DNA from 3 places in the Peribacillus sp. NPDC094092 genome. Region 3 is predicted to be linked to each of the others. Evidence: riboswitches for the same ligand, from Rfam matches in the RefSeq annotation. Region 3 holds a riboswitch; each other region holds the start of a gene.

Region 1 (10,366 bases), on a different contig from region 3:
TTTTTTGCCACACAATGCAAGGACCCGCAAATCATTGATGCGTTAAATCGGTGCGGACTCATGCATCAACGCCATTACGATACCATTTTGAAACATTTGAACCCGAACCAAAACCAGGCTCAACAACAATACCAGTAAAGGAGGGTTCCTGATGCCCAATGAAAACAAAGTCCAAAATCCAGAATCTCCCGTGGCAAAGACACCGCAAATGAACGACAGGGATTTTATAAATGATATGCTCACAACTGAAAAGTACTTCTGTAACTCCCTTTCCGTCGCCCTGCATGAAATGAGCAACCAAGCACTATTCCAAGACATTTTCTCCGTTTCCAAAGAAAATCAGGAGATGCAGCGAGAACTCTATAACCTTATGTTCGAAAAAGGCTGGTATAGTTTAGAAAAAGCGCAATCCACCAGCTTAGGCCAATCGTATCAACAATTTTCCGGTTATAAAAATCAATTTCCATCTGGAACGAACATTCAATAAGCAAACATTCAGGGGGTGGATTCTGCTCCTTTTGTTTTTGCGCTACAAGAAAAGCCGGCCCATTGGGGCCGGCTTTATTTTTAGATATCCGTTGAAAACATATACTTCTTATAGTGATACCGAATGCTGAATATTAAGCCCATGGCCATCATGTTCCCCATTAGCGAGCTTCCGCCATAACTGACAAATGGAAGCGGAATCCCAGTAATCGGCAAAAGACCTACAGTCATGCCGATATTTTGAAAAACGTGGAACGTCAACATGCTTATAACGCCAACACAGATATATGTATAGAAGTTATTTTTCGTGTCCATTCCCGTTTTTGTTATATGATAAATCAATAGGAAAAACAAGGAAATGATGATGCTTGATCCGATGAAGCCGAATTCCTCACCGATGATGCTGAAAATGAAATCCGAATGGCTCTCAGGCAAATACACTTCCCTCGAACCGATTCCCTTGCCCGTTGTCTGTCCGGATCCGATGGCCAGCAAGGATTTGGTTAAGTGATACCCTTCGGAGCTGGCATAATTATATGGATCCAGCCAAGAATAGATACGGCCGAATTGATAGGATTTTACCCCTAGGTATTTTTCCAGGATTTCCGGCTTCCAAAGTACAAAGTACAGGACAGTGGACGCGACGACAATCCCTCCCGAAACGATCGGCAGCAGGATCTTCCATGATACCCCTGATATGAAAATCATTCCAAGCATGATTGACATGATGACAAGCGAAGTACCCAAATCCGGCTGTTGCATGATTAACAATAAGGGCGCACCGGTCACAAGACCGATCTTAATGAGCAGCCAGATATCCGTTTGAATCGTTTTCAGTGTGTTTTTGAGATGATGGTTCGATATGACATTGGCTAGAGCCAAAATCAGGAAAACCTTCATGAATTCCGATGGCTGAATCGAACCGATTCCCGGGATGATGAACCAACTTTTCGCACCATTCCGGACAGGAACGATGGATTCTGGCATAATGATCAGCAAAAATAGCAAAAACAATCCGAATCCATAGGCATACCAAGAGATTTTTTTCAGTTGGTCCGAATCCAGTGTGATGAACCCTAATACGATTCCAATCCCCACTATATACCAAAAAATTTGTTTAATTAAGAAGTTTTCAGCGTACTGTCCAGTCGTTTGGGCACTATAGATTGCCAGGCAACTTCCAATGCATAATAACAGCAATATCGTGACCAAAGAAAAATCTATTCGAGATGAAAATTTATTTTGTTCTTCCATACTTAACTCTCCCTTAAAAAGGCTCCTGCGATACATCTATAAATACACTTATTCATTATACTTTAAACAAATAAAATCACAACTATATCGAAGAATTGTTTACAGGCTTCATGGAAATAATCCATGAAGCCTGTAGGCAGGGGGAGCTATGCATGTGATTCCTTTGATTTTCTCCGTTTCAGCAATGTGCTGACCAATCCATGGCTTGGGGAAAAGAGAAAGGCCAATCCGAATAATATGGCGGCCGATCCCACCATGCAACCCGATATCGAGGCATCCAAAATGGTGGCTGAATAGTAGCCGATGACGGAACTTAGCACCCCGACCCCGATACTGACCAATATCATGCGGCTTAAACGGTCTGACAGCAGATAGGCCGTCGCAGCAGGTATGATGAGCATTCCAACTACTAAAATGGAACCTACGCTATCAAAAGAAGCTACAGTTGTCAGTGAAATGAGGCTCATCAATAGATAATGAAAGAACAGTACAGGAATGCCCATCGCAGCCGCAAGTGATGGATCAAATGACACGAGCTTAAATTGTTTGAAGAAAAGGAAGATCAGTATGAGGTTCAGGATAAAGCAGCTGCCGACAATCCAAACAGCTTTTGGTCCAGCTTCGATTCCCGAGATTGTCATCGTGTTCCAGGGAGTATACGCTATTTCTCCATAAAGGACATGTTCCAGGTCAAAATCTATTTGTTGCGTATACAAGCTCACGAGTACGATCCCCGTTGCAAAAAGTGAAGTGAATACAATCCCGATCGCTGCATCAGATTGAACCCCCGATGATTGGAAAAGCTGGATCAAGAATACGGTGAGCAAACCGAGCGCAGCTGCCCCTATCAGCATTGGAACAGAGTCACGAGTCCCCGTTATTAAAAATGCCAATACGATTCCGGGCAAAACGGAATGACTGATGGCATCCCCAATCAACGTCATTTTCCTGACTATCAAAAAGCATCCCAATACACTGCAAGCACTCGCCACCAATGCTCCGACTAAAATAATCCAAAAATCATTCATGATGAGTGGCTCCCTTTCCTTCTATTCTGTTCGAGAGAATATTTCTTTTTCGTCGATACCCTTCTCCATATAGATGAAAGCACTCCGCGTTTTGGCGCAAAAAGCATGGAAAAGAAAAACCATACCGTCGCGGATAAGACAATTAACGGTCCTGTTGGCAAATCATTGACAGATGTACTGATCAACGTTCCAGAAACACCGCTCAACATTCCGAATATACCGGACAGGATGACCATGATATGCAGCCGCTCAGTCCAATACCTCGCAGAAACCGCAGGCGTGATCAGTAAGGATGCCATCAATACGACGCCTACAGCCTGGATACCGATCACCACAGCAGCCACGATCAGCATCATGATGAAATAATCCAGAAACACAACCGGCAATCCCATCCCCTTGGCAAACCCAGGGTCAAAGGACAGTAATTTGAATTCTTTAAAAAATACGGTACAAGTGAAAATGAGAATAAAGGAAACTGTCATCATCATATATACATCGGACATGACCATTGACGCCGTCTGCCCGAATAAAAAGGTATCCAATCCGCTCTGGTTTCCATACTCACTCTGCTGAATTTGTGTAAGCATGACAATTCCGAAGCCAAAGAAGGAGGATAAGACGATTCCCAAGGCCGCATCCTGCTTGATCTTACTGTATCTCGTAAGCACACTGATCAAGAAGACTGCCACTAAGCCAGCCATGGCCGCACCTATTAGAAAGTAGGAAGTGGATTTCACTCCCGTTAACATGAAGGCGACACAAATACCGGGTAGCGCTGCATGTGCGAGCGTGTCGCCAAGCAAAGACTGCTTTCTGAGGTAAGCAAAGCTGCCGATGACCCCGCTGCTTAATCCGAGGAGCATCGTGCCAAGCAATATCCACCTCGTATTTGGATCAGTAATAATATCCATTATGTTCATCATGTACACCTCATTTTAATAAAAGGCCGGACTTCGTGTCTGATAATATCGCCAGGCGGCCTCCATATGTTGCCTGTAAGTGTTCGGGAATGAACACTTCCTCCGTCGGGCCTATTTTCATCACCTTTTTATTCAATAACATCGTCCAGTCAAAATATTCCTTCACGGTCGATAGATCATGGTGCACAACCAGAACGGTTTTGCCTTTTTCCTTCAATTCCATCAGCAATTGTATGATCGCTTTCTCCGTTGCGGCATCCACCCCTACGAACGGTTCATCCATAAAATAAATGTCCGCTTCCTGTGCCAATGCACGGGCCAGGAATATCCGTTGCTGCTGTCCACCTGATAGCTGGCTGATCTGGCGGTTGGCATATTCAGCCATCCCCACCTTTTCCAGGCACTCCATCCCCTTCTGCCTTTCGGACTTACCTGGTCGCTTCAGCCATCCGAGATGACCATATCTGCCCATCATCACGACATCGAGTGCGTTGGTCGGAAAATCCCAATCCACTGACTCTCGTTGCGGTACATACCCAATACTCTTCCTCATCGATCTATAAGTAGAACCCTTTATTGTGATTTGCCCCGATATTTTGGGGATCAATTCGAGTATCCCCTTTATCAATGTGGACTTCCCTGCTCCATTGGGGCCAATGATGCCGATTAAATTCCCTTCCGGCACCTCAAATGAGACATCTTCGACAACCGGCTTCTTATGATAAGCAATCGTTAAATTCTCAACCTTCAAAGCTGCTAAATTCATAGTTTCTCCCCCTTATTTCAAAGCACGGACGATGGTGTCGGTATTATGACGGACCATTCCGATATACGTTCCTTCTTCCGTCCCTTTTTCACCCATGGCATCCGAGAACAATTCACCGCCGATTTCCACTTTGTGACCCTGCTTGCCTGCTCCCTGAATGACAGCCTCGATGGCCTTCCTTGGTACGCTTGACTCAATGAAGATCGCTTTAATTTTGTTTTCCACAAGATAATTCCGCATATCCGTCACATCTTTTGATCCATATTCCGATAATGTATTGATCCCTTGGAGCCCTCTTACGTCCAGGCCGTATGACTGGCCGTAGTACCCAAAAGCATCATGTGCCGTGACGAGCACCCGTTGATCTTTTGGTATTTTATTAATTTCGTCTTGAACATATTTATCAAGTTCCTCCAATTGCAGAACGTACTCTTCATAATTTTCACGAAACTCTGCTTCATGGTCCGGATCATTGGCAATCAATTCTTTCTTTACTGTATCCGCAGCAACGATCCAAAGCTTTACATCAAACCATACGTGGGGATCATGTTCCTTTGCACTCACTTTGCGAAGTTGGTTCTCCTTGAAGTCCTCCGTTACGGCAATCGTCGGTTTATCCTTGCTCATCATTTCAAATATATCCGTCATTTTCCCTTCAAGATGCACACCGTTATAAAAAATCATATCAGCCGAATCCAGCGTCTTAACATCACCCTGTGTCGCTTTATATAGATGGGGATCGACTCCCGGACCCATTAAACTGGTGACCTCGACATGTTCACCGCCGATATTCCCAACCAAATCTCCAATCATTCCCGTTGTTGCAACGACATTCAGCTTACCATTGCCTTTATCACTTTCGACCGTATCATTGCCGCACCCCGTTAAAATCAGCAATGCAGCAAGCACGCTCCCAATAGATTTCAGAAAACCCATCCATATTCCCTCCCTTTTTCCTCTTTCTAAAATAGTTTGCCATGCGCAAAACTAAGTGTAAATTTTTTTACATTGTCGTAAATACTAAAAAGTTTCCCTTGCACAACTTATTTTATACTATACACAAATACACAAAAAAAGTGCAACAATTTTTTTAAACATTTCAAAAAAGACAATGACATTTACAAACAGCAAAAACTGTCAGGCAGCTCCAAAAGGAGCTGCCTGACAGCCGGTCATTCCGTACATGAAACTAACGCTGAAGTTATATTTATATTGTGGGGTTTTAATGGTGAATATAAACGATGGGGGCTATTTCGGGACGGTGTGAAATTCACGAGTAAAGTGCCAAAATTCACGAGTAAATGTGCATTGCCACTCATTTTTTCAAGGAAATTGCCAAGTACGCAAAGCCCAATTCGATTCCGCAAAGCACTAAAAGGGTGATTAAAGTTTGGAACATCATGTTTTCCTCCTCCTCTAAGATTTAAAACAATCTTAAAGGATGAAACCCATACCAGAACAAGACCTTATTTAAAGAAATCTTCGGCTGCCCCACTCTGTTCCCTTGCCCTGAAATGGGTTTCATACTGTACAATATAAAAAAAGAAAAAACGGTGATACCATGACAAATATTAAAGAAATAGCTCAATGTGCCGGTGTATCTGTATCAACAGTGTCCCGTGTATTGAATGATCATCCATATGTAAGCCCCGAAAAAAGAAAGAGCGTCTTGGAAGCCATCGATCGTTTGAATTATACGAGAAACATAAACGCCATTCATCTTTCAAAAGGTAAAACTAATCTTATCGGCATCATCATCCCCTTCAACAATCACCCATATTACGGGGCAATCGTTAACGGAATCACTAAACAGGCAAATGCAATTGGCTGCCATATCGTCATCTTTCAAACAAATTATGACAGAGAGAAAGAAATCCAGGCTTTTCATATGCTGCAAATGAAGCAGCTAGATGGCATTATCGTTTGTTCAAGGATTTCGGAAATGAAAATCCTTTTGGATTATCAAAAATACGGGCCGATTATTTTATGTGAAGACACAGCCCAGGCTGAATTCTCATCCATCAGCATTGATCATTATGCAGCTTTCTCCTGTGCCCTTGAGTACGTGATTGCTAAAGGATATAAGAAAATCGGATACAGCCTCGGCCGTAAAAAGAGCAGAAATAGTTCCAATCGTATAAAGGCCTTTAACGATGTCATGAGTAAACATCAATTGATAAACAATAAAGAATGGCTGTTTGAAGGCAGTTATCACATCAAAGACGGTGAACAATTGTTTCAGGAATGGAATTCGATGAGAGATAAACCTGAAGCCATCATCATCACGAATGATGACACGGCGGCAGGCTTCATTCTTACCGCTAGGAAATCGGGTATAAGGGTTCCGGAAGATGTGGCCATTCTCGGTTTCAATAATGATAGTCTGAGTGAAATGCTCGACATCACGACCATTTCCTTGCCGCTCGAATGGATTGGGAAAATGGCAGTGGACCTATTTGAGAACCCTGAGGCGGTCCAACATGTAAAGCTTGACTACGCCCTTATAAAAAGGAGGACCGTCTAGTCCTCTCCATGCTTTATTTTGGTATATCGTCATTTGGATTCTTCCTTGCTGCCATCATTCATTAACTAGGAAAAAATAACCACATAAAATAACCATTGCGATATCCATGAGATTAATTTATAATTTTGATATAGTAAAGTTTACTCAATTACTAGCAATCTATTAGCGATTGCATGAATTTCATGAGTACGATCGTCCAACGTCACTTACAAGCTGGCGTAACGATTTTAGAAAATTGAATACTTCCTCATTTACCGATGAGTTAGAGGCTGCAGCTTATAATAGTAAAACGGACGAGATTCTGGAAAATTAAAGACTCCGTTTGAAAGGATAAATTGCCGAAGTTAGGGTATATTCCATGTATATTCTTGCTGGCGGTGTTACCGAACAGGAACACCACTGTCACGTTTTTTCAAAAAAACGTGGGGAGCTATCTTCGGAAGGATAAACGGGTTTATTATAAACAGCCGTCGATCTTTTTCGACTGCTGTTTTTTTATTTTTCGTTCCCTTCCAATAAAAAGGAGTGTAACATCAATTGTCAAATTCACAATCAGCATCAAGCCCTACCGAACTGAAAAGGAGCCTGAAAGCGCGTCATTTAATGATGATTTCATTAGGTGGAACGATTGGAACAGGTTTATTTTTAGCAAGTGGCGGTGCCATTCATTCAGCTGGTCCCGGCGGTGCCTTGGTGGCATACGCGGTCATCGGCATCATGGTTTATTACTTAATGACAAGTCTTGCAGAAATGGCAGCTTTCATGCCTGTGGCCGGTTCGTTCCGTGTCTATGCATCCAAATTCGTCGATCCGTCTTTCGGTTTTGCGATTGGTTGGAATTACTGGTATAACTGGGCAATCACCATTGCCGCTGAATTGGCAGCCGTTGTCTTAATTATGAAGTTCTGGTTCCCGGATAGCCCTTCAATTATCTGGAGTGCCATTGCGTTAATCATTATGTTTCTTATCAATTACATGTCAGTTAAAGGTTTCGGGGAAACGGAATTCTGGTTTGCCATGATCAAAGTCGTGACAGTCGTCATTTTCTTGATCACGGGTGTCCTGATCATTCTTGGAATCATGGGTGGGAAAGACCCAATTGGTTTTTCCAATTTCACAATGGGCGAAGGTCCCTTTAACGGGGGATTCTTCACGATCCTGGGCGTATTCATGGCTGCCGGCTTTTCATTCCAAGGAACGGAATTGCTTGGAGTGACTGCTGGTGAAAGTGAAGATCCAGAAAAAAATATCCCAAAAGCGATCAGATCCGTTTTCTGGCGCATTATCTTATTCTATATCCTTGCCATTTTTGTAATTGGAATGATCATTCCTTTTACCGATTCTCGTTTATTGAGTGAAGATGTTGCCGTAAGTCCATTCACGCTTGTATTTGAACGGGCCGGCCTTGCATTTGCTGCATCCATCATGAACGCGATCATTCTATCATCCGTACTCTCTGCCGGTAACTCTGGCATGTACGCTTCAACCCGTATGCTATGGGACTTGGCACGTGATGGGAAAGCACCGAAATTCCTAGGCAAGTTGGATAAAAGAGGAGTACCCGTGAATGCACTTATCGTGACTTCTTTAGTAGGCTGCTTTGCATTCTTAGCTTCATTTTTCGGTGATGGAGTCGTTTATATCTGGTTATTGAACGCTTCAGGCATGGCGGGATTCGTGACATGGGTCGGGATTGCGATCGCCCATTATCGATTCCGCAAAGCTTACGCAGCTCAAGGCCTTGATATGAATGCTTTACCATTCCGGGCAAAAGGCTTCCCATTCGGGCCTTTATTCGCACTTGTCCTTTGCATTATCATTATCATCGGACAAGGCTATCAAGCTTTCAGCAGCGATGGGATCGACTGGAATTCAATGTTTGTTTCCTACATTGGCTTGATTTTATTTTTCGTCCTATGGTTCGGCTATAAAATCAAACATAAAACGAAAATCATTCCGCTTGAGGAATGTGACCTTAAATCTAAATAACACGCAAAGGACCTGTTCTATGGTGAACAGGTCCTTTTTTCATTTCAAGAGATAAACTCGGCATTCATATGGACGCAGAGGTTTGCCGGAGATCCCTTCTTCCTCCTGATCATAATTGCTGACTTCCTCCTGATCATAATTGCTGATCAGCCTTGTGGCTGAATAGGCATGCAGCTCTTCAGGCAAAGTATAGGAGGCCTGCTCTTCTTTAAAGTTGCATAGCACCAACAGCTTTTCCCCTTCAAACGATCTCGTGTAGGCAAATATTCGTTCGTCATCCGGCAAGAGCAGTTCATAACGGCCATAAACGACGATTTCATGTTTCTTGCGTAATTGGATAAGCTTTTTATAAAAATGAAAAATGGAATTCGGATCATTATAGGCTTTTTCTGCATTAATTTCGGGAAAATTAGGATTAACCTTAATCCAAGGAACCCCTTTCGTGAACCCTGCGTTCCGGGAGTCATTCCACTGAATCGGTGTCCTCGCATTATCCCTGCTGCGGGCGTGGATGGCTGACATCATCCGCTCTTTTGACCAGCCATGCGAATTGACGAGTTCTTCATAAGAATTCAATGTTTCGATATCCCGGTAATCATCGATGCTTTCAAAGGCAACATTGGTCATGCCCAGCTCTTCCCCTTGATATATATAGGGTGTCCCTTGAAGCATATGAAGGCAAGCTGCAAGCATCTTTGCGCTTTCAATACGATACTTTCCATCATGACCAAACCTTGAGACAATCCTAGGCTGATCATGGTTGTTCCAGTATAAACTGTTCCAGCCATCCCCCTCCAAACCAGTCTGCCACTTGGAAAGAATTCGCTTTAAATCGGTAAGCTTCCACTTATCATTACTCCATTTCCCTGCTGGTCCGCTCCCCAAATCCATATGTTCGAATTGAAAGACCATATGTAGCTCACCACGATCTTTACCTGTGAACAATTGCGCTTCCTCCGGTGTGACGCCTGGCATCTCCCCAACCGTGATCACGTCATGTCCTGAAAGTGCCCGTTGATTGATTTCCTGCAAAAACTCATGTATGCGCGGGCCATTCAGGAAAAAGGGGCTTCCATCTCCATACTGTTTCTCATGATGAACGGCTCCATCTGTATAGCTTTGATCTTTTGAAAGGAAATTGATGACATCCATCCGGAAGCCATCGACACCTTTATCAAGCCACCAAGTCATGATGCTGTAGATTTCTTCACGGAGCTTAGGGTTCTCCCAGTTTAAATCCGGTTGTTTCCTGCTGAATAAATGTAAATAATATTCATCCGTTCCTTCATCATATTCCCATGCTGAACCTTTAAAAATGGACTCCCAATTATTTGGTTCTTTTCCATTCCTGCCAGGTTTCCAAATATAATAATCCCGTTTCGGATTATCTTTTGAGGAT
Region 2 (10,366 bases), on a different contig from region 3:
ATCCCTTCCATTGTTGGTGACAGCTCAACAAGGGCTAAATGAGCCGCGTTATCCTTCTTTGCCAGGAATCATGAAAGCGAAGAAGAAACCGCTTGAGGAATTGGAATTGGATGACCTGGATTTGGAAGAAGAAGATGTTGAGGCAAAAACAAAAACGATTGAAATTTACCTTCCTGCTAAAAAAGAAGCTGGAAAAGTATTGGACGGAGAAATCGGTGATCAAGTTAGCGAACTTGTACAATTATTACGCAGTGAAGCAAAAGTGATTTAATCTTAAACGGCACTTTTCAAAACAACACACACGACAAAAAAGAAAATAGAGCACAGGAGGTTTTTATAAATGGCTAGAAAGTTTCTTGTATTGGGCGAAGTTCGTGACGGTTCACTGAGAAATGTATCATTTGAAGCTATCGGTGCGGCTAAACTTGCTGCAGATGGCGGGGAAATCGTAGGTGTTTTAGTTGGTGACAGTGTTCAAAATTTCGGGAATGAATTGATCCAATATGGCGCGGACAGGGTCGTGGCAGTGGAAAATGATCAATTGAAACAATATACTTCAGATGGATATGCGCAAAGCTTGCTTGCGGTCATCGAGCAGGAAAAGCCAGAAGGGATTTTCTTTGGACATACGGCCCTGGGAAAAGACCTTGCACCTAAATTGGCTGGAAAGCTTGAATCAGGCTTGATCTCGGACGTTACATCCATTGAAGAAGAAGGCGGAAATATCGTTTTCACCCGCCCGATATATTCTGGTAAAGCATTTGAAAAGAAAATTGTTACGGATGGCGTGATATTCGCGACAATCCGTCCGAACAATATCGAACCATTAGCGAAAGACGAGTCCCGCTCTGGCGATGTTTCTACATTAAGTGTGGATATTAAGGATTTACGCACCATCATTAAAGATGTTGTTAGAAAAGCTAGCGAAGGGGTCGACCTTTCAGAAGCGAAAGTAATCATCGCAGGCGGACGGGGCGTGAAAAGTGAAGATGGTTTTGAACCATTAAAGGAACTTGCACAAGTTCTTGGCGGAGCTGTAGGAGCTTCCCGCGGAGCATGTGATGCGGATTATTGCGATTATTCTTTGCAAATCGGGCAAACGGGTAAAGTCGTAACACCTGACCTTTATATCGCCTGCGGAATTTCCGGTGCGATCCAGCATTTAGCGGGGATGTCCAACTCCAAGGTTATTGTTGCCATCAATAAAGACCCGGAAGCTAACATATTCAATGTAGCTGATTATGGAATTGTCGGAGACCTTTTCGAAGTCGTTCCATTACTTACGGAAGAATTCAAAAAACTAAAAGTTAACGCTTAAAAAAAGAGATATTACAGATAAGGGGCAAGACATTTGGCGAAAGCCGATACGTGTCTTGCCCCTTTATTTGGGCTAAGAGGCAAGGACTTCGGCCTGCATATTCATTCTTTTTTTGGACATCCTACCACTGAAGCAAAATATTAGCATCGGTTCGAGCAACAATGGTATACTGTCTTTAGTTATTTGAGTAAATTTGAGGAGGAAATATATATGGCTATTGTAAATGCAACTGACCAAACTTTCACAACAGATACTAGCGAAGGTGTTGTTCTTGTAGATTTTTGGGCTCCATGGTGCGGACCTTGTAAAATGATCGCTCCTGTTCTTCAAGAGCTTGATACTGAAATTGGCGATACAGCAAAAATCGTTAAAGTGGATGTAGATGAAAACCAAGAAACAGCAGGAAAATTCGGTGTGATGAGCATCCCGACATTAATCGTCCTTAAAGACGGTGAAGTGGTGGATAAGGTTGTTGGTTTCCAACCTAAAGAAGCACTTGCTGAACTTATTGCAAAACACGCGTAATAGTAAGATAGCTAAAAAAAGCTTCAAGTCTGCGGACTTGAAGCTTTTTTCACTATCTTGATATATAATGATGGTATAAATGGGAGAACAGGAGGCTGAATGCATGAATCAACAAATAAAGAATAAACTTGCCCTTCTTCCCGATCAACCTGGTTGTTATTTAATGAAAGATCGTCAGGGAACGATCATATATGTAGGCAAAGCGAAGGTGTTGAAAAATCGTGTCCGTTCTTATTTTACGGGATCTCATGATGGAAAAACATTTCGGCTCGTGAATGAGATTGAGGATTTCGAATACATCGTCACCTCATCCAATATCGAGGCTCTTATTTTAGAGTTGAACTTAATCAAAAAACATGACCCAAAATATAATGTCATGCTAAAGGATGATAAGACGTATCCTTTCATCAAGCTGACTGGGGAACGCCACCCGCGACTAATCATTACGCGAAAAGTCAAAAAAGACAAAGGGAAATATTTCGGTCCTTATCCGAATGCGTTTGCAGCCAACGAAACGAAAAAGTTGCTCGACCGCATCTACCCCCTGAGAAAATGCAATACTTTACCAGATCGCGTTTGTCTCTACTATCATCTTGGCCAGTGTCTGGCCCCGTGTGTATATGAAGTAGGGGAGCAGGAATATAAAAAAATGGTGGATGATATCAACCGGTTCTTGAACGGCGGGCATACTGAAATAAAAAAAGAACTGACAGAAAAAATGCTTGTGGCATCAGAAGAGCTCGATTTCGAGAGGGCCAAGGAGTTCCGTGACAAGATTGCCCACATTGATATAACGATGGAGAAGCAAAAAATGATGACGACCGATTTCATCGACAGGGATGTATTCGGTTTTGCCTATGATAAAGGCTGGATGTGCGTTCAGGTATTTTTTGTCCGGCAGGGTAAATTAATAGAAAGGGATGTTTCACTTTTTCCAGTCTACGATGAACCCGAACAGGAACTTCTTACATTCCTAGGTCAGTTTTACGAGATTACGAACCATTTTAAACCAAAGGAAATCTTGCTGCCTGAATCAGTTGATGCCGAAATGGCCGAAGGGCTGCTTGGGGTCAAAACGATTCACCCCAAAAGGGGGGCGAAAAAAGACATGCTTAAATTGGCGAATAAAAATGCCTCCATCGCCCTCCAGGAAAAATTCTCTTTGATTGAAAGGGATGAAGAAAGAACGATCAATGCGGTGGAAAACCTCGGGAACCAATTGGGTATCTACACTCCGCACCGAATTGAAGCTTTCGATAATTCCAATATCCAGGGAAGTGACCCTGTTTCCGCTTTAGTCGTGTTCATTGATGGGAAGCCGGAAAAAAGAGAGTACCGAAAATATAAAATCAAGACGGTCCAGGGACCTGATGATTATGAATCGATGCGTGAAGTGGTCAGAAGAAGGTATTCACGAGTATTGAAAGAAGGGCTGCCGCTTCCGGACTTGATCATCATTGATGGCGGAAAGGGACACGTCGAAGCCGTTCGGGATATTCTGGAAAACGAATTGGGCCTTGACATTCCACTTTCAGGCCTCATTAAGGATGAAAAGCATAGGACATCGCAGTTGATGATCGGAAATCCTCTTGAAATCGTACCCCTTGATTCACGGAGCCAGGAATTCTACCTATTACAAAGAATTCAGGATGAAGTGCATCGGTTCGCGATTACTTTTCATCGCCAGCTACGCGGCAAAAATGCGGTTCACTCCCAGCTTGATGATATTCCAGGAGTCGGGGAAAAACGAAGGAAACAATTATTAAGGCATTTTGGATCATTGAAGAAAATCAAAGAGGCAACAGTCGAGGAGATCATGGAAGCTGGTATGCCAAAAGGGGTAGCCGAGGGAATCGTTAGAAAATTACAAGAATAATCTTGCTACCGATAAATCACTATGCTATGATTAAAAGGAATTTTTAACTAGACAACTTAAAAGTGCTGATAGAGGTGCGGAATTCAAGAGTAAAAACCTGGAGAAGTATGAGCTTCCATGAAAGGTTTTGAAAGGGGATGACGCCGAAGGTAGACAAGACTCATACCTTGTCTTCCTGGTCCGACATTTAATAAATGGCGGATTGTCAGGGTTTATATCCTGGAGAGCTATCTCACTGTGTTTACAGTTTTAGATATGTGATCACAGCAATGAGATATTTCTCATTGCTTTTTTTATTGCCTAAAAAGTAGAGAGGGTGCATGAGGATGGCATTGATCGTTCAAAAATTTGGCGGAACATCCGTCGGTAGCGTAGAAAAAATCAAAAATGTTGCCAATCGGGTAATCGAGGAAGCGGAGAATGGAAATGAGGTAGTCGTCGTTGTTTCAGCTATGGGGAAAACAACGGACCAATTGGTTTCCATGGCCCGTGATATTTCCGGAACCCCGAGCAAAAGGGAAATGGATATGCTATTGACCACTGGGGAACAGGTAACGATTTCCCTGTTAACGATGGCATTGATTGAAGAAGGACATGAAGCCATTTCGTATACTGGCTGGCAGGCTGGCATGCAAACGGAATCCGTTCATGGGAATGCCCGGATTTTAAACATCGATGCTTCAAGGATCCAAGCTCAGCTTCAACAGAAGAAAATAGTGGTCGTGGCCGGTTTCCAGGGTAACGATGTAAATGGGGAGATCACTACCTTGGGGCGAGGCGGTTCCGATACGACGGCGGTTGCGATCGCTGCAGCGCTGAATGCGGATAGATGCGATATTTATACGGATGTAACAGGTGTTTTCACAACGGATCCACGCTACATAAAAGGTGCGCGGAAACTCCAATCCATTTCTTACGATGAAATGCTGGAACTTGCCAACCTGGGAGCGGGCGTCCTTCATCCAAGGGCTGTCGAATATGCAAAGAATTATCAAATTCCGCTTGAAGTCCGTTCAAGCATGGAGAGAGAATCAGGAACGATCATAGAGGAGGAAGCAACTATGGAAGAAAACTTAATTGTACGCGGCATTGCTTTTGAAGACAGTATTACGAGGGTCACAGTTTATGGTTTGCCCCAATCTCTTGGTGCATTATCCACAATCTTCACGACACTTGCGAAAAACCAGATCAATGTGGACATCATCATTCAGAGCATGACCGCCGAGGATACGACCAATCTATCTTTTTCCACAAAAAGTGAAGATACGGAAGCGGCATTGATCGTGCTGGAAAATAATAAAGTGCAATTGGGATTCGACCGGGTTGAAACGGAGAGCGGGTTGGCCAAAGTGTCCATCGTCGGATCTGGTATGGTATCCAATCCCGGAGTGGCTGCCGAAATGTTTGAAGTGATGGCCAATACAGGCATCCAGGTGAAAATGGTCAGTACATCGGAAATTAAAGTATCGACTGTCGTCAATGAAAAGGAAATGGTGAAGGCGGTTGAATCCCTTCATGAAGCATTTAAACTTGGTCAGCATGCAAATGTGCTAGCTTAAGTGCCAGGAGTCCAATAAAAAACAGACTTCCGGTAAAAAGGGTAAGTCTGTTTTAAGGGCTCATTAGATTGGATCTCTGGGATCCCATTGGATGGTGAATATCACTTTTTTTGCGCGGCGTTTGATTTCTTCCGTTGATTCGCTGAGGAATTTCTTTTGCAGTGAAAACTGCTCGGCAAGGAAACCGGCTTCGAGCTGGAAGTGACAATCAGGGTGTAACTCCAGGCGGCGGCTGATTATTTCACCCGTCAGGGATAATTCCATCTCGTGTTTCGTATACTTCAAGATTTCTAGATTGCCCCATCCAGCGCTTTGGAAAAATTCAATAACTTCCTGATCGCCATTCAATGGGAATTTTCTTGCTAATTGTTTACCTGCCCAATAGAGGATTTGATTGGAGTCTTTTCCGAGAATATCGTTCAATAGAACTTCTCTGATTAATTCGTACCCGAAAGCTGGAACTTTGAATTCTTCAGGTTGAATTTCTTCAGTTTGAATCTCTTCTTCTATCGCAGCAGCAATATTTTTTTTCATAATTTATCGCCTCTTTCTGTAAATCTATTATAAACGCATTTCTTTTGCAAATTATACTGTTTTTTATTTATTTAAATAACAATTGGAAAAAAATGAGAAATTATACCGGGATATTAATAGATTAATGAGTAATTTCTCCAAAATATGTGCTTGATAGATAAAAAAAAGTCAAATTAATCCAATAAAATCTATTCTGAAAAAGAGATTTCTTGTATCCGTTTTCTTGACGCACATAGAAGTCAGGAGTAAAATGGACATGTCACATAATTGTAAAGGAAGTATAGAGGAGTTTTTTGACTCTATACTGTATTTTCACGCGGAGATAAAAGGTAGCCACCAGATTATCTTTGCATGATTTTTCACAAATTAAGGGGGGGCACTTAGTGGCAAAGAATCGTGAGTTTGGGAATCGCAGGCTTCATTCACTTCTAGGAGTAATTCCAATTGGTCTATTCCTAATTTTTCATTTATCGGTAAACTTTATGGCAACAAAAGGAGAAGAAACTTTTAATGGGGCAGTTCATTTAATTGAGTTTACGCCCGTGAAAATTTTGGTAGAATGGGTCGTTATCTATCTACCGCTCATTTTCCATGCTGTGTACGGAATTTACATTGCCTTTACAGCAAAAAACAATTTAGGCAGATTTAGTTTCTTCCGTAACTGGATGTTCATGCTGCAACGCCTTACTGGAATCATAACATTGATTTTCCTTGTTTGGCATATATGGGCAACTAGAATTCAGGCAGCTATGGGTGCTGAAGTTAACTTTGACATGATGGCAGATATTTTCTCTAGTCCATTCATGCTTGTGTTCTACATTGTTGGTGTAATCTCGGCAATCTTCCACTTTGCTAATGGATTATGGTCATTTGCAGTGAGCTGGGGTCTGACAGTTTCACCAAGATCGCAAAGAATCATGACTTACTTTACATTGATCGTTTTCGTTCTTCTTTCTTATATCGGAGTTAGCGCAATTTTCGCTTTCGTATAAGAAGATAGAGTTCATTCATAAGTATTAGGAAAAACATAGCTTGGCTAATGGAAATAAGGGAGTGACAGAATTGGGTAAAGGTAAAATAGTTATCGTTGGTGGAGGTCTAGCTGGATTAATGGCTACGATCAAAGCAGCAGAGCTGGGACAACAGGTTGATTTATTTTCTTTAGTGCCTGTTAAACGCTCTCACTCAGTTTGTGCCCAAGGCGGAATTAACGGGGCAGTAAATACAAAAGGTGAAGGGGATTCTCCATATATCCACTTCGACGATACAGTTTATGGCGGAGATTTCTTGGCTAACCAACCGCCGGTTAAAGCGATGTGCGAAGCAGCACCATCGATCATCCACATGTTTGACCGTATGGGTGTAATGTTCAACCGTACTCCGGAAGGTCTTCTTGATTTCCGTCGTTTCGGTGGTACTCAACATAGCCGTACAGCATTCGCCGGTGCAACAACTGGTCAACAATTGCTTTACGCATTGGATGAGCAGGTTCGCCGTTATGAAGTTGAAGGCCTTGTAACGAAATATGAAGGCTGGGAATTCCTTGGAGCCGTTATCGATGATGAGCAAACTGCACGCGGTATCGTAGCTCAAAACCTGACTTCAATGGAAATCAAATCATTCCCTGGCGACGCAGTCATCATGGCGAGCGGCGGCCCTGGAATCATTTTCGGTAAATCAACTAACTCAATGATCAATACAGGATCAGCAGCTTCCATCGTTTATCAACAAGGTGTAAATTATGCAAATGGTGAGTTCATCCAAATTCACCCGACAGCAATCCCTGGAGATGACAAACTTCGTCTGATGAGTGAATCCGCTCGTGGTGAAGGTGGACGTATCTGGACATATAAAGACGGAAAACCTTGGTATTTCCTAGAAGAAAAATACCCTGCTTATGGAAATCTAGTACCTCGTGATATCGCGACTCGTGAAATCTTCGACGTATGTATGAACATGAAGCTTGGCATTAATGGAGAAAACATGGTTTACCTGGATCTATCACATAAAGATCCTAAATTACTTGATATAAAACTTGGCGGAATCATTGAAATCTACGAGAAATTCATGGGTGAAGATCCTCGTAAAGTTCCAATGAAAATTTTCCCTGCCGTTCACTATTCAATGGGCGGACTTTGGGTGGATTATGACCAAATGACTAACATCAAAGGTTTATTCGCTGCAGGTGAGTGTGATTACTCACAACATGGCGGTAACCGTCTTGGTGCGAACTCACTTCTTTCTGCAATCTATGGTGGTTCAGTCGCTGGACCGAATGCCGTTAAATATATTGAAGGCCTTGATAAAACTTCAGAATCCATTCCTTCTTCATTGTATGAAGGGTACGAAAAACAAGAACAGGAGAAATGGAATGATGTCATGTCTCTTGATGGTAACGAAAATGCGTACATCCTTCACAAAGAGCTTGGTGAGTGGATGACACAGCATGTTACTGTGGTTCGTTACAATGACAAGCTGAAAGAAACGGATAACAAGATTCTTGAGCTGATGGAACGTTACAAGAAAATTAACATCAATGACACGGCAAAATGGAGTAACCAAGGAGCAGCATTCACTAGACAGCTGCAAAACATGATGCAATTGGCTCGTGTAATCACAATTGGTGCCTTAAACCGTGACGAAAGCCGCGGAGCGCATTACAAACCTGATTTCCCGGAACGTAATGATGAAGAATTCATGAAAACGACTATGGCAACATTCAAAGGCTTGGATCAAGCACCTGAATTCCATTATGAAGATATCGATGTATCACTGATCGCACCGCGTAAACGTGACTACACAACGAAACACTAAAGAGGGGGAGCAAAAAAATGGTTGAAACTAAATCTGAGACTAAAACAGTCCGTTTTATAATCACTCGTCAAGATACACCGGATTCAGCTCCTTATGATGAGGAATTCGAATTAGCGTACCGCCCGAATATGAACGTAATTTCCGCTCTAATGGAAATTCGTCGTAATCCAGTAACTGTACAAGGCAAGCACACTACAGCAATCGCATGGGACATGAACTGTCTTGAAGAGGTATGTGGTGCTTGTTCAATGGTTATCAATGGTAAACCAAGACAATCATGTACAGCTCTTATCGATCAATTGGAGCAGCCGGTTCGCCTAGCTCCAATGCGTACATTCCCTGTTGTTCGTGACCTGCAAGTCGATCGCAGCCGTATGTTCGACTCATTGAAAAAGGTAAAAGCATGGATTCCAATCGATGGAACGTACAATCTTGGACCAGGACCTCGTATGCCAGAAAAGAAACGCCAATGGGCTTACGAGCTATCTAAATGTATGACTTGCGGTGTTTGTTTGGAAGCTTGTCCGAACGTAAACAGCAATTCAGACTTCATTGGACCACAACCATTATCGCAAGTTCGTTTATTCAATGCACATCCAACAGGTGCAATGAACAAAGCTGAACGTTTAAATACGATCATGGGTGATGGAGGACTTGCAAACTGCGGTAACTCACAAAACTGTGTGCAGTCTTGCCCTAAAGGCATTCCATTGACGACTTCTATTGCCGCGTTGAACCGTGATACTACGATCCAACAATTCCGTAACTTCTTCGGCAGCGATGAAGTTTAATAATGAACATGAAAGAACCTGTATCTTATGATATGGGTTCTTTTTTTTTGTTTTACATACGTAGTCTTGTTTGGTAAAGGGGGTTGAAGGGTGAAAGCGGCACCAAGCCAATGGTGAAGGAATTGGTTAATGATGTGAGCTTGATAAAATTAGCCTGCTTCCGATAGAAAATCCTTTTCATTATCGTTATTTTCTTATAAAATGAGTGAATAGTCATTCAATTCAGAAAGGGTGTGCACAAGTTGGGCAGATTATCATATATCGATAATATAACGGAGTGGATCAATGATTTTTCTTTTAAACATGAGATTAAGGTCCGCTTTTCGGAAACTGATATGTTTGGGCACTTGAATAACACGATTCCTTTTACTTATTTTGAGGAGGCTCGGATTGAGTATTTCAACAGTATGGGGTTCATGAAGGATTGGACTTCGGCTGAATGCGGGGAGATGCCGGTTGTTGCAAATTTACAGTGTGATTACCTGAAGCAGGTGTTTTTCAATGATCAGTTGACAATCCATGTGAAAGCTGACCATATCGGAAATTCTTCAGTGGACCTACATTATATGGGGACCAAACAAGATGGTTCACTTTGTTTAATAGGCAGGGGGACGATTGTACAAGTTTCCAAGACCACCGGAAAACCCGTACCTTGGACGGAAGAGATGAAGCGATCAATGTGGCATACAGAGATGCACATTCCTAAAAATATTTCCATTTAGACAAGTAAAAGAGTCACTCCATTGCCCCAGCCGACATACTATATCTTGACTAAATAGACACCCACTCCGGGTTTTATGCTGGTGAAGGCAAGGAGGGTAACATTACTTGAAGGAGAACGAATTCACTCATAAGCCACTACTCACCAAAAGAGAAAAAGAAGTATTTGAGTTACTAGTACAAGACAAAACAACAAAAGAAATCGCAGGTGAATTGTTTATTAGCGAAA
Region 3 (10,366 bases):
AGGTATACAGTCGATAAATACTTGTCCATTTTCTGCGGGGTGTTTGCTACTCCGTCTTTTATCCCCTCAACATATCCCATAATCGAAGTGATCGGTGTCTTCAAATCATGAGAAATATTGGATAGAAGTTCTTTGCGATTTTCCTCATACTGAAGCTGAAGGTTTACGGACTCTTTTAACTTTTTTCTCATTTCCTCAAATTCCCTATTCAATTGTCCAATTTCATCATTCGAAGTCGCTTTGATTTCAAAGTTTAAATCTCCTGATTTTATACGCTCTGCGCCTTCTTTAAGTATTGAGATAGGTTTGATGATGCTTCTTGAAACTAAATAATTTAAAAGTCCAATAATCATTACAAACAGTAATAACAATAGCGCGAATAAAATGGGAAATGACTCGCGGGTCAGCTCGGCATAGGAGCTTGCCTTTCTCAATACAAAAATACTTCCTTCACTTTCATCAGAAAAATAAAAATCAAACTTCACATATGTGAAAAAAGAGTCTTTCATTTTGATTGTGTCCCGCGTATTGATGTTCGTTTCTTCGAACATGGGAAGTGATTGAACCAAGCCTAGCTTATCAAGTGTGGGGGACTTATACTCAATGTTATTCCCTTTTCTAACGACGATCTTAATATCTCTATGGTCAATCTTCTCCAGCTGTTCTTCGTTCAGAAGCTGATCTGGATTATTTTTTGCCAAAAGCTTTAAATCGAGAAACACACTTTCTTCTACTGCAGTCAAAGGTTTTTGGAGATAGGATTTTTTGTATAAATGTTCTATCGATTTTATATCACCTGTTATTGCAAAAGTAAGTAAAAATCCAGCAGCTAAAAATAAAGTGATGGAAATAAGAATTACGCCAACGTAGGACAACAGAAACCTCATTTTAATTGACAAATATTTCACCCCATATCGATCTTTCGATTACTCTTTTATAGGTTCACCGTTTATCTGAACAATGTTTCCCACGATATTTCTTATGCTTAAAAAAACATATCACACAAATCTTAAAATTTTCTAAAATACATAGAAAAAATTCTACTATTGTCGGTCTACTGTTCTTTAATGATTAAACGTTCCAGTTTTTTCAGAATTCGCACCATTCCCGCCGACTATATGCCAAGCCTCCTCGACGGAAGTTTTCTCTCGAATCTCGCCTGGCTAGTTTTTTGTTAAAATATTGGATTCTTCATCCCACCATTTATAATAATGGAATGGTTTCTAAATTATCCCAGATTTAAATAATGCTGCACTTCAATGGTTTAATTAATAACTATACTTTCATTTTGATGTATTATCTTAACAAAGATACGAAATAAATGAGTGATAAACCATTATAAATAAAGAAAAAGCGAACTTCCCCTTAAGGATAGTCCGCATTTTCTTAATATTTAAGAAGAGTTCACCTGTTCTTCTCATTCATTTGGTGAAACGATCATTTGGTCATCCAATCTAATATCGTCAATCGACCAAAACCAATTATTTTTCGCATTATACATTCTCCATTGTACTGTCATCGAAGAAGCATTTTCAGGAACCTTAATGGATTTAACTTCATACTTATTCAAAACATGTCCATTTTTATTATCGGAAGCAGCTTTATTGTCATAAATGAGAACCTGTTGTTTTTCCCCATTATCAAAGACAGCAGTTACTTCAGCTGTTTGCGTTCCTTCTTGTTTATAATGGGATGCAAATCCTAAATATAGATCTTTTGCACCCTCAACCTTTACGGAAAGTGAAGTCAATGTACTATCAAAAAAACCTTTTGATGATGGTGAACCGTTATCATCCCATTCATCAGGGTCCGCTACAGCTATAACACCTTGACCAAGCTCAAATTTGTTGCGATCTTGGTCTTCTGCTTTTGTCCAAAAGTCCTTTGTAGTGAAACTCCAACCTTGCCACTCCATTGTACCGGCTGGCATATTGGGGCTATTTGTAATCGACCAGCCGATAGGGACTGCATGACTCCAACTGAGAATAGAACTTGGAATGTTTTCATTCACTGCTGGCTTCAATACAGACTCTAATTGATCAAAGCTTTCTCCAAGCAACATGTTCACGAATACATTTATATTGGTGGATCCGATTTTCTGGCCACCCTCGTAAGCAGTAATCGTGAATTGCGATGAACCGGAATTTTCCTTACTAGCTGTAGCTTTAATTGGAAATATTTTTTCTTCAGTTCCTGAAAGTTCATAATCAAGTTCATTGTGTTCCATACTCCAACCTTCAGGTGCATCAACTTTAATTTTCCCTTTCACACTGCCTTTTCCATAATTTTTCATCTTCACTTGGAGCGTAGTCGATTCACCTGCCTTTACTAAAGAAGGAGAAGCTTGTGCAGAGACCATTTCCAGGGCTTTTGTCTGGCCTTCAGCCAGTAACACCTTTTTACTGCTATTGTTAAATGAATCTAGTGCTTGTACCTGAATTTCATAATCCGTACCTGGCTTAAGACCAGCTACAGGGAACTCTAAATTCTTTGGAATAGGATCCATATAGAATTCAGAAAATGCAATGAAGTCCGCGTCTAACTCCCCTGTTTCCTTGTTTTTGGATGTAATGTGGTAAGAATGTACGAGCATGTTATCTTTTGCCTGTGGAAATGTAACATTTAAACTTTTTAGTGTCGATTTTTCTTTTACAATCGAAACCTTGTCTTTAACTGCAAAAACCGGTGGTAACTGATCTCGATCGTCTGTATATGCAAAGTTATTTTTTTTAGAATGATTTTTGATCACCCATGGTTTTCCTGTCCAATCGTCTTTATGAAAGTCACGTTTTTTAATGACAACTTCATTATTATAGACTTCTACAATCATACCTTGACTAATATCCCGATATCCTTCTGGGTGAAACCCTTGAAGTTTGCCCGGCTCTAATTCCAAATAACTTACAGAAGACGTGCCAACAGACGTAAAGTCTTTTTGATGAATCGTTCTAGGGTCTTCAAGTGGATAATGAGAATGGCCTGAAAATGTAATAACTTGTGGATGTTTCTTTAATGTATTATATAAAAGTTCTTTATTTTCCTGAGTTCCCCATAAGTCACTTCCATACACAGTGTCTTTAATGTGTTGATGAAGAAAAACAAAGATTGGTTGGTCCGGATTCTCTTTTTCTGCTGCCGCTAACTTTTCTCCTAACCAGTTAATTTGATTAACGGAATATAAACCATGCGTATTACCATTTTCCGGACTTAACGCAATAAAATCATATCCATTTACTTTTTTATGATAGTAAAGAGAATCCATTCCTGTTTTCTCGAGAAAACGATTTTGTGCATTTTCTACTGAAAGTCCATTCCAATAATCATGGTTTCCCATTGTAAACATGGATTGGACATCGCCTTGTTTCTTCTCATTATAAATGGAGAAGAACTTATCATATTCAGTAGCGTATCCATAGTCCGTTAAATCCCCAACGACGACAAAAGCATCCTGTTTAGGCGCAGCTTTGTTTAATTGATCCATGGCGGTTCTAAACTTATTCATATCAGCAGTTGACCCATCATCTATATGTACATCACTGATTACAGGAAAAACGAGCTCCGGTTTACGTTTATTATCTGAATTTGAAGCTTCCGAGAATGCTTGTACACTTGATAAAGAAGTTGTTAATCCTACCGTTACAATGGTCAACATTGCAGCAAATTTATTTTTCGCTTTCAAAATCAATTCCTCCCATTTATCGTATAGACGCTTTAATTATGTAAGTATTTTGCAAAAAGATAAATATCCTCCTTATTTTTTATTTTTTTATAAATTCTTCCAATAAAATAGTAACTTTACATTATTAATACAATATAGGACCCGTGTAATTTAATTATTAATAAAACAAAAAACAAAAACCTATCGCCAATATTCCTTCCGCTCACTTAAAGTGACTATGAGGGAAAAGTTAAGATAATTTTCCGCTGGTAGAGCACCAAGCAGTTCAATCAGTTTGGTCTTGTTTGGCTTCGGATTTTTCCATTTTCAGCAGCATACTCGCTGGTGAAATTGCCAGTTGCATTGCTATCGAACGCCTCCGGTTTGTTTTCCACTTGCAAGCAATTGCTCCAGTCAGTTTTTATCGGACGATAGATGGGATTGGCTTGAGGCCTTCAATGGCCATCCTTTTCAATTTTTTATGATAGTATAATTGAATCAATGAAGTCCTACTTACATTGAAGCGATTCGTTTTCTTGCTTCCCAAACGTCACGGATTTTCATATCTATTTTTCCTTTATTAGTTTTGTAATTATCATGATGCCCTCCCCAAATTGATCCTTATTCTAAGTTTTCTAATGATAAATACTAATGAACCTATCCATTATAAAACTGACTATAAAAGTATGAAACTATTCATAAAACCGTTTATTGTTGAGATTACATAATTTTTTAAAAGAGGAACCCAGCCCTATCCGTTATCCCGTTCCATTGATTATCCAAGTATTCTAAAAAAATATTTCTAAAATGCCCTTGCAATAATAAGAGATCCTTGTTATATTACAGTCAATTAAATATTTTCTTACTTCATACTTTTTGAAGTGAGGATAGAGGAGCAAAGACCAATAGTACACATTTTGAGGAGAATGAGATCCTATGATTATTGTGGAAAGGGGAATTTGCCGAAGCGGAAAGAATCTCATGTTCTTGAAGCTGGTTCTGCTATTGAATAAATGCAGGACTGTCATATAGGAAACTATATGGAGGGCTATCTTATGCGCGGAAACATTTTATTTGAAAATATTGTTTCTACTGCAGCAGCGAATCCTCGTTGTTGCTTTTTTGCGTTTTTTCCTGATTGGCCCTAACCACCTCTGAATTTTAAAAAAATTATACAAAAGGGTGTGAAGTTATGAATTTTGGCCAAGTATTAACCGCAATGGTTACCCCGTTTAATCATAATGATGAGGTTGATTTTAATGCTACGAAAACTTTAGTTAATTATTTAATTGCCAATGGTTCTGATGGATTGGTAATAGCCGGTACAACTGGAGAGTCTCCTACATTAACTGCAGAAGAGAAAGTAGATTTATTCAAAATGGTTGTAGAGATTGTTGATGGAAGAGTACCAGTCATAGCTGGAACTGGCTCAAATAACACGAAAGCTTCTATCAGCTTAACAAAACAAGCGGAGGCAGCAGGAGTCGACGGAATCATGCTTGTTACCCCATACTATAATAAGCCGTCTCAAGAAGGATTATTCCAGCACTTTAGTGCTATTGCCCATTCAACAACATTACCGGTAATGCTTTATAATATCCCAGGGCGAAGTGGTGTGAACATGTCAGTAGAGACGATTGTCAAGCTCTCGAAAATCAATAATATCGTGGCAGTAAAAGAAGCAAGTGGTGACTTGGATGCCATGGCACAAATCATCAGCAAAACAACTAGCGATTTTACATTATACAGCGGCGATGATGGGTTAACATTACCGGTTTTAGCCATCGGTGGAACAGGTATTGTTTCAGTTGCTTCACACATAATTGGTAATGAAATGCAAGAAATGATCAATAGCTTTAAAAATGGTGATGTCCAAGGTGCTGCAACCGCACATCGCAACCTTCTTCCAATTATGAAAGCATTATTTGCTGCACCAAGCCCAACACCGGTAAAATCAGCATTGAATATGCGGGGGTTAAATGTTGGCGGGGTCCGCTTACCATTGGTCCCTTTAAACCATGAAGAAAAAAGAGCACTACAAACGGCTTTACAAACGAGTAACACAGAAGCAATTTTATTAAGTAAATAAACTTAATGATTCATTAAGTGACTCTTCAATATCGATTTTCTGATTAAAAACCATAATTAACGGACGAAATTTACAAAAGCAGTGCAAACTTCGAATGAAGTGTACTGCTTTTTATACTTTACGGATCAGTACTTAAACTAGTTGAGCAATAGTAATAGCTTTATCGATTAAAATTTTGAACAAACATTATAGTTCACCATAGAATAATGGCCTATGTTCTCTTTTAGCAATGGCTTTTTTTTGACAAGTTTTTTATCCCCCCCCCCTTTTATCTCATGTCCTTAGTTGCTTTCCTTCTATTTTGCTGCAGACTTGTATGGTTCCAAAATTCCATTTTTGTATTCCTTCTTCTACTTTTCACTCCATCACGTTTTATCAAAAAAACGTTCGAAAAGTGTACTTTTACGAACCTACCGCTTTCATAATTAGATAAATAAAGATGATCAATAAAAAGACCTAGTCGTTAATCTAGGCCTTTTTATTGATCATCTAGCAAATCCTTGCTACATCAAGGTTGTATGAAATCCTGAATAAACGATAAAAAACGACTAAGAACCAAACCCCTGATAAACATGGGTTTGGCTTTTCAGTAACTATGTTAACTAGAATCTTCTGCAACGGCATCTGTTACTACAAAATCGGCAAGGATCTACAATTACCGTCACGTCGAACGAATGAATGCTGGTATTTCCAGAAGCATCGGTAGCTTTACAAATGACCGTTGTCGTACAAGGAGGAAAGAAAGAACCAGAAGCTGGTGTACACACAACCGTAACCCCAGGACAGTTATCGCTCACTAAAGGATCAAAGTGAACGATTGCCCCATTTGAACATCGGTCATTACAAACCGTGAAGTCGGCAGGACCTTTAATCACTGGCGGTTCAGTATCTTTTACTGTTACTGTAAACGAACAACGAGCGCTTATATTCCCAGCAGCATCCGTAGCTCTACATATTACCGTAGTTGTTCCAACAGGAAAGAACGATCCAGAAGGTGGGGAACAAACAGATGTTACTCCAGGACAGTTATCATTTACAGTTGGCGGTGGATAGTTTACTATCGCCCCACAAGCACCAGGGTCATTATCCTGAGTGATGTTACCTGAACAGATGATGGTTGGCCGTTCATTATCTATTACTGTTACTCTAAACGAACAAGGAGCGCTTGTATTCCCAGAAGCATCCGTGGCTGTACATGTCACCATAGTTGTTCCAACAGGAAAGAGCGATCCTGAAGGTGGGGAACAAACAGATGTTGCTCCAGGACAGTTATCATTTACAGTTGGCGGTGGATAGTTAACAATAGCTCCGCATACACCCGGGTCATTACCCTGAGTGATGTTACCTGGACAGATGATGGTTGGCGGTTCATTATCTATTACTGTTACTCTAAACGAACAAGGAGCGCTTGTATTCCCAGAAGCATCCGTGGCTGTACATGTCACCATAGTTGTTCCAACAGGAAAGAGCGATCCTGAAGGTGGGGAACAAACAGATGTTGCTCCAGGACAGTTATCATTTACAGTTGGCGGTGGATAGTTAACAATAGCTCCGCATACACCCGGGTCATTACCCTGAGTGATGTTACCTGGACAGATGATGGTTGGCGGTTCGACATCGTTTACTGTGACCGTAAAGGAGCATTCTGCAGTTCCTCCACAGATGTCAGTAGCAGTGCAAGTGACGGTGGTTTCACCCACTGGAAATAGGGATCCAGAAGCAGGGCTGCAGCTAAAATTCACTCCAGGACAGCTAGTACTTACAGTTGGCGGTGGATAGTTAACAATAGCTCCGCATACACCCGGGTCATTATTCTGAGTGATATTACCAGGACAGCTGATGGATGGGATCCGTTCAAGGTCGCTTATGTTTCCAAATATATCTTGACTGTTATTGCTCCGAGTGTCAGTCCAAACTGAGATCAACTTTTCCGGTTCCGGCAAATCTGGAGGAATGAAGGCCGAAAAGATATAATCGCCTATAAATGTGCTCGGATTACCAAAGGTAGGATCGGCGTTAGGGTCAAAAGAAGCGTCTGTTATCCGTGTATTTGTAAATGTGGCTCCACCATTAGTCGAAACTGCTAAAAAAACATCTAGAGAAGTAGATGATTCCCGGTTTGTATAGTAAATCACGGTTACGGTGCCGCTACATGGGGAAACTGCTACAAACGGGAAAAAATTTTGGGTATTCTCAGGACTATTATCAACACGTATTGGGGCTGACCATGTGGCTCCGCCATTATCGGAGAAAGACAAAAGGATATGAGCATTTGTTGTACCGTAAGCCTGCCATACGGCATACACTCTTGCGAAGTTTGCAGAACCAAAACATTCTGATCTATCAACCGCAAGAAAAGAAAAGGTTGGGACACGGAATGCCCATGAAGGAACTTCTGCAGTTAGAGTATTAGGAACTCGTACAATAGCACTGACATCAACAGTGGGACCGAATGTTACCCCGCCATCATCTGATCGGCGAATTCGAAACGTGGCGTTAGTGAAATCTCCCTCAATCCAAGCAACATATACTTCTCCATTCGGACCTACTTGAACATTTGATCCTTGTACAAAGGGGGTAGGTGCTCCTGCAATTACCCCTGAGATTGCAACTGGTGGCAGCCATGTTAATCCACCATCTACAGATCTTTGAAGTAAAATTTGTGAGGTTTGTGGACTATTAGCAAACCTTGTATAGCTAATATAGGCATTCCCTACAAACGGACTTGTTGGTGTCTTGTCGAAGGCAAGATATTCTTTATCATCCAAGAAATTGTTATTTATTCCAGAAACATTAATGGCATTAGAAAAAGTTGCTCCATCGTCAACTGACCGATAAACAATAATGGATGCCCTATCTACTGTTGCTGAAACCGGTTGAACAGCGATGCCAGCTAATAACCACCTATTGTTTAGATCGGCGTCTATGATTGGGTCGCTAGTATTTCTAAATCCTGCTGGGACTGGGAGAAACGAAGTCGTGAATGTGGCACCTCCATTAGTGGATCGATATAACCCAAATTGAGGAAATCCATTTGCAAGCGTATAGGCGTGGGAAGCAGCAATGATTGACGATGGATTATTCGGATTGACCCCTACAGTAGGCTCATTTTCGGGCCGTCCATTTAATGTTGAGATTCGAAAATCTGTTGTGTCCACTTGCTGTATTGATATCAATGAATTATCTTCATTTTCCCCATGTTCTTCATTTGGTTCTATAATTTGTTGTATTGGTGGTGCACTCGATATTTTAATTAAACTTTCTTCCGACATTCAGAATACCACCTTTCTAAAAGTTTTTCGCTCCCAGCAAACTGCGTAGATTCACAAAGGCTGCTAGTTGAATCCGTAACATTACAAGTTGGCATTGGCGAGCATTTATATGTTTGTAAACGTCCTATATCCTATGAAAATATTAAACAAGCTGTTTGTACTTATGAAGGAAGCTTCTAATTTTTTTAAAACTTTTTCAAAAACCTGATATATTGGGTTTCTAAAAGGCTTGGTTCCTATAACATCTGATTATGTGAACTAGCACTTTTTCGTAAGTTGAAGAAGAAAAATCAAAAGCATTGTTTAACTGAGTCTATTTTAAAGAAGTAACAATCAAAAAAGTCCCGTTCGTAAAAGTGTACTTTTACAAACGGGACTTTTTTGCTATATGGGTAAAACTGTTGAATATTTGATTTCTCTGAGAGCTAGGCTTGTCTGAATTCTTGTTATGCCTAGGTTATTTAGCTTTCTAATGAACATTTCTAATTCCTTGCGTTCTTTGTTAGCCACTTTTAAAAGATAATCATACTCACCTGTTAAACAATGGCACTCTAATACTTCTGACATAGATGCTAATGCCTTCTCCAAAACTTCCAGCTTCTCAGCTTGATGTATATTTGTATTAATAAAAATAAAACATAATAAATCAAAACCAAGCTTCTCCTGGTTTAAAATTGCCACTTGTCCATTAATAAATCCTTCATTTTCCAAACGTTTTATCCTGGAATGTATAGCTGGTGGAGATAACTTCACACGCTTTGCAAGCTCAGTATTACTTAACTGTGCATCCTTTTGCAGTAAATCTAAAATTTGAATATCAACATTATCCAGAACCTTACTTATGATAGATTCCACTTAAAGTCACCCCTTTTACGATTATTCCAAAAACGGTATCATCCCAACAGCAAAACTTCATTTAATTCTGTATATCAGTAATATTTTTTAATATTATTTTAAGTTTCTTCTATTATACAAAATAATATATAAAACGACGAACTGAAATGTTAAAATTATTAATAATTAATTATGAAAATTGAAATGTCATTGTGCACAATGGCTTCGATCTTTTTTCACTTAAACTGTGAAAGATGAGGAGCAATAGGATATGCAATATTATTATTTTTCGTTATTACTTTTAACAAGTTTATTATGGGGTGGAAACTTTGTCATAGGAAAATCGCTTGTCGGTCATGCTTCTCCGATGACGTTGACGTGTTTAAGGTGGATCATTGCTATTAGTTGTCTTTTGCCAATTGTATTGTGGAAAGAAAGAAAGTTATTTCCCCCTCGAAATGCAATCCTTCCTTTGTTTTTAATGGGATTTACCGGTGTGGTTCTATTTAATCT

The links. A riboswitch is a leader RNA that binds a small molecule or an ion and turns the genes downstream of it on or off. The one in region 3 is predicted to bind lysine.
Region 1: it holds a riboswitch for lysine, as region 3 does, so the genes downstream of both, ACQKNS_RS16545 (amino acid permease) here and dapA (4-hydroxy-tetrahydrodipicolinate synthase) in region 3, are expected to answer to the same signal.
Region 2: it holds a riboswitch for lysine, as region 3 does, so the genes downstream of both, ACQKNS_RS12550 (aspartate kinase) here and dapA (4-hydroxy-tetrahydrodipicolinate synthase) in region 3, are expected to answer to the same signal.

What each region holds. Positions count from the first base shown of each region.
Region 1 is NZ_JBNNUC010000003.1:168,995-179,360, forward strand. Features, by position in the region: gene ACQKNS_RS16505 (hypothetical protein) at 1-138, shown strand, start outside; gene ACQKNS_RS16510 (spore coat protein) at 152-487, shown strand; gene ACQKNS_RS16515 (FtsW/RodA/SpoVE family cell cycle protein) at 568-1,740, opposite strand; gene ACQKNS_RS16520 (metal ABC transporter permease) at 1,887-2,768, opposite strand; gene ACQKNS_RS16525 (metal ABC transporter permease) at 2,765-3,691, opposite strand; gene ACQKNS_RS16530 (metal ABC transporter ATP-binding protein) at 3,699-4,454, opposite strand; gene ACQKNS_RS16535 (metal ABC transporter solute-binding protein, Zn/Mn family) at 4,467-5,390, opposite strand; gene ACQKNS_RS16540 (LacI family DNA-binding transcriptional regulator) at 6,016-6,978, shown strand; lysine riboswitch at 7,234-7,419, shown strand; gene ACQKNS_RS16545 (amino acid permease) at 7,516-8,967, shown strand; gene ACQKNS_RS16550 (glycoside hydrolase family 13 protein) at 9,007-10,366, opposite strand, start outside.
Region 2 is NZ_JBNNUC010000002.1:733,747-744,112, forward strand. Features, by position in the region: gene ACQKNS_RS12530 (electron transfer flavoprotein subunit beta/FixA family protein) at 1-271, shown strand, start outside; gene ACQKNS_RS12535 (electron transfer flavoprotein subunit alpha/FixB family protein) at 341-1,318, shown strand; gene trxA (thioredoxin) at 1,529-1,843, shown strand; gene uvrC (excinuclease ABC subunit UvrC) at 1,947-3,719, shown strand; lysine riboswitch at 3,781-3,957, shown strand; gene ACQKNS_RS12550 (aspartate kinase) at 4,046-5,278, shown strand; gene ACQKNS_RS12555 (YslB family protein) at 5,342-5,812, opposite strand; gene ACQKNS_RS12560 (succinate dehydrogenase cytochrome b558 subunit) at 6,196-6,804, shown strand; gene sdhA (succinate dehydrogenase flavoprotein subunit) at 6,875-8,626, shown strand; gene sdhB (succinate dehydrogenase iron-sulfur subunit) at 8,644-9,417, shown strand; gene ACQKNS_RS12575 (acyl-CoA thioesterase) at 9,660-10,139, shown strand; gene ACQKNS_RS12580 (helix-turn-helix domain-containing protein) at 10,246-10,366, shown strand, end outside.
Region 3 is NZ_JBNNUC010000004.1:213,177-223,542, forward strand. Features, by position in the region: gene ACQKNS_RS19475 (ATP-binding protein) at 1-899, opposite strand, end outside; gene ACQKNS_RS19480 (metallophosphoesterase) at 1,418-3,679, opposite strand; lysine riboswitch at 4,539-4,717, shown strand; gene dapA (4-hydroxy-tetrahydrodipicolinate synthase) at 4,851-5,747, shown strand; gene ACQKNS_RS19490 (HYR domain-containing protein) at 6,350-9,019, opposite strand; gene ACQKNS_RS19495 (Lrp/AsnC family transcriptional regulator) at 9,404-9,874, opposite strand; gene ACQKNS_RS19500 (DMT family transporter) at 10,125-10,366, shown strand, end outside.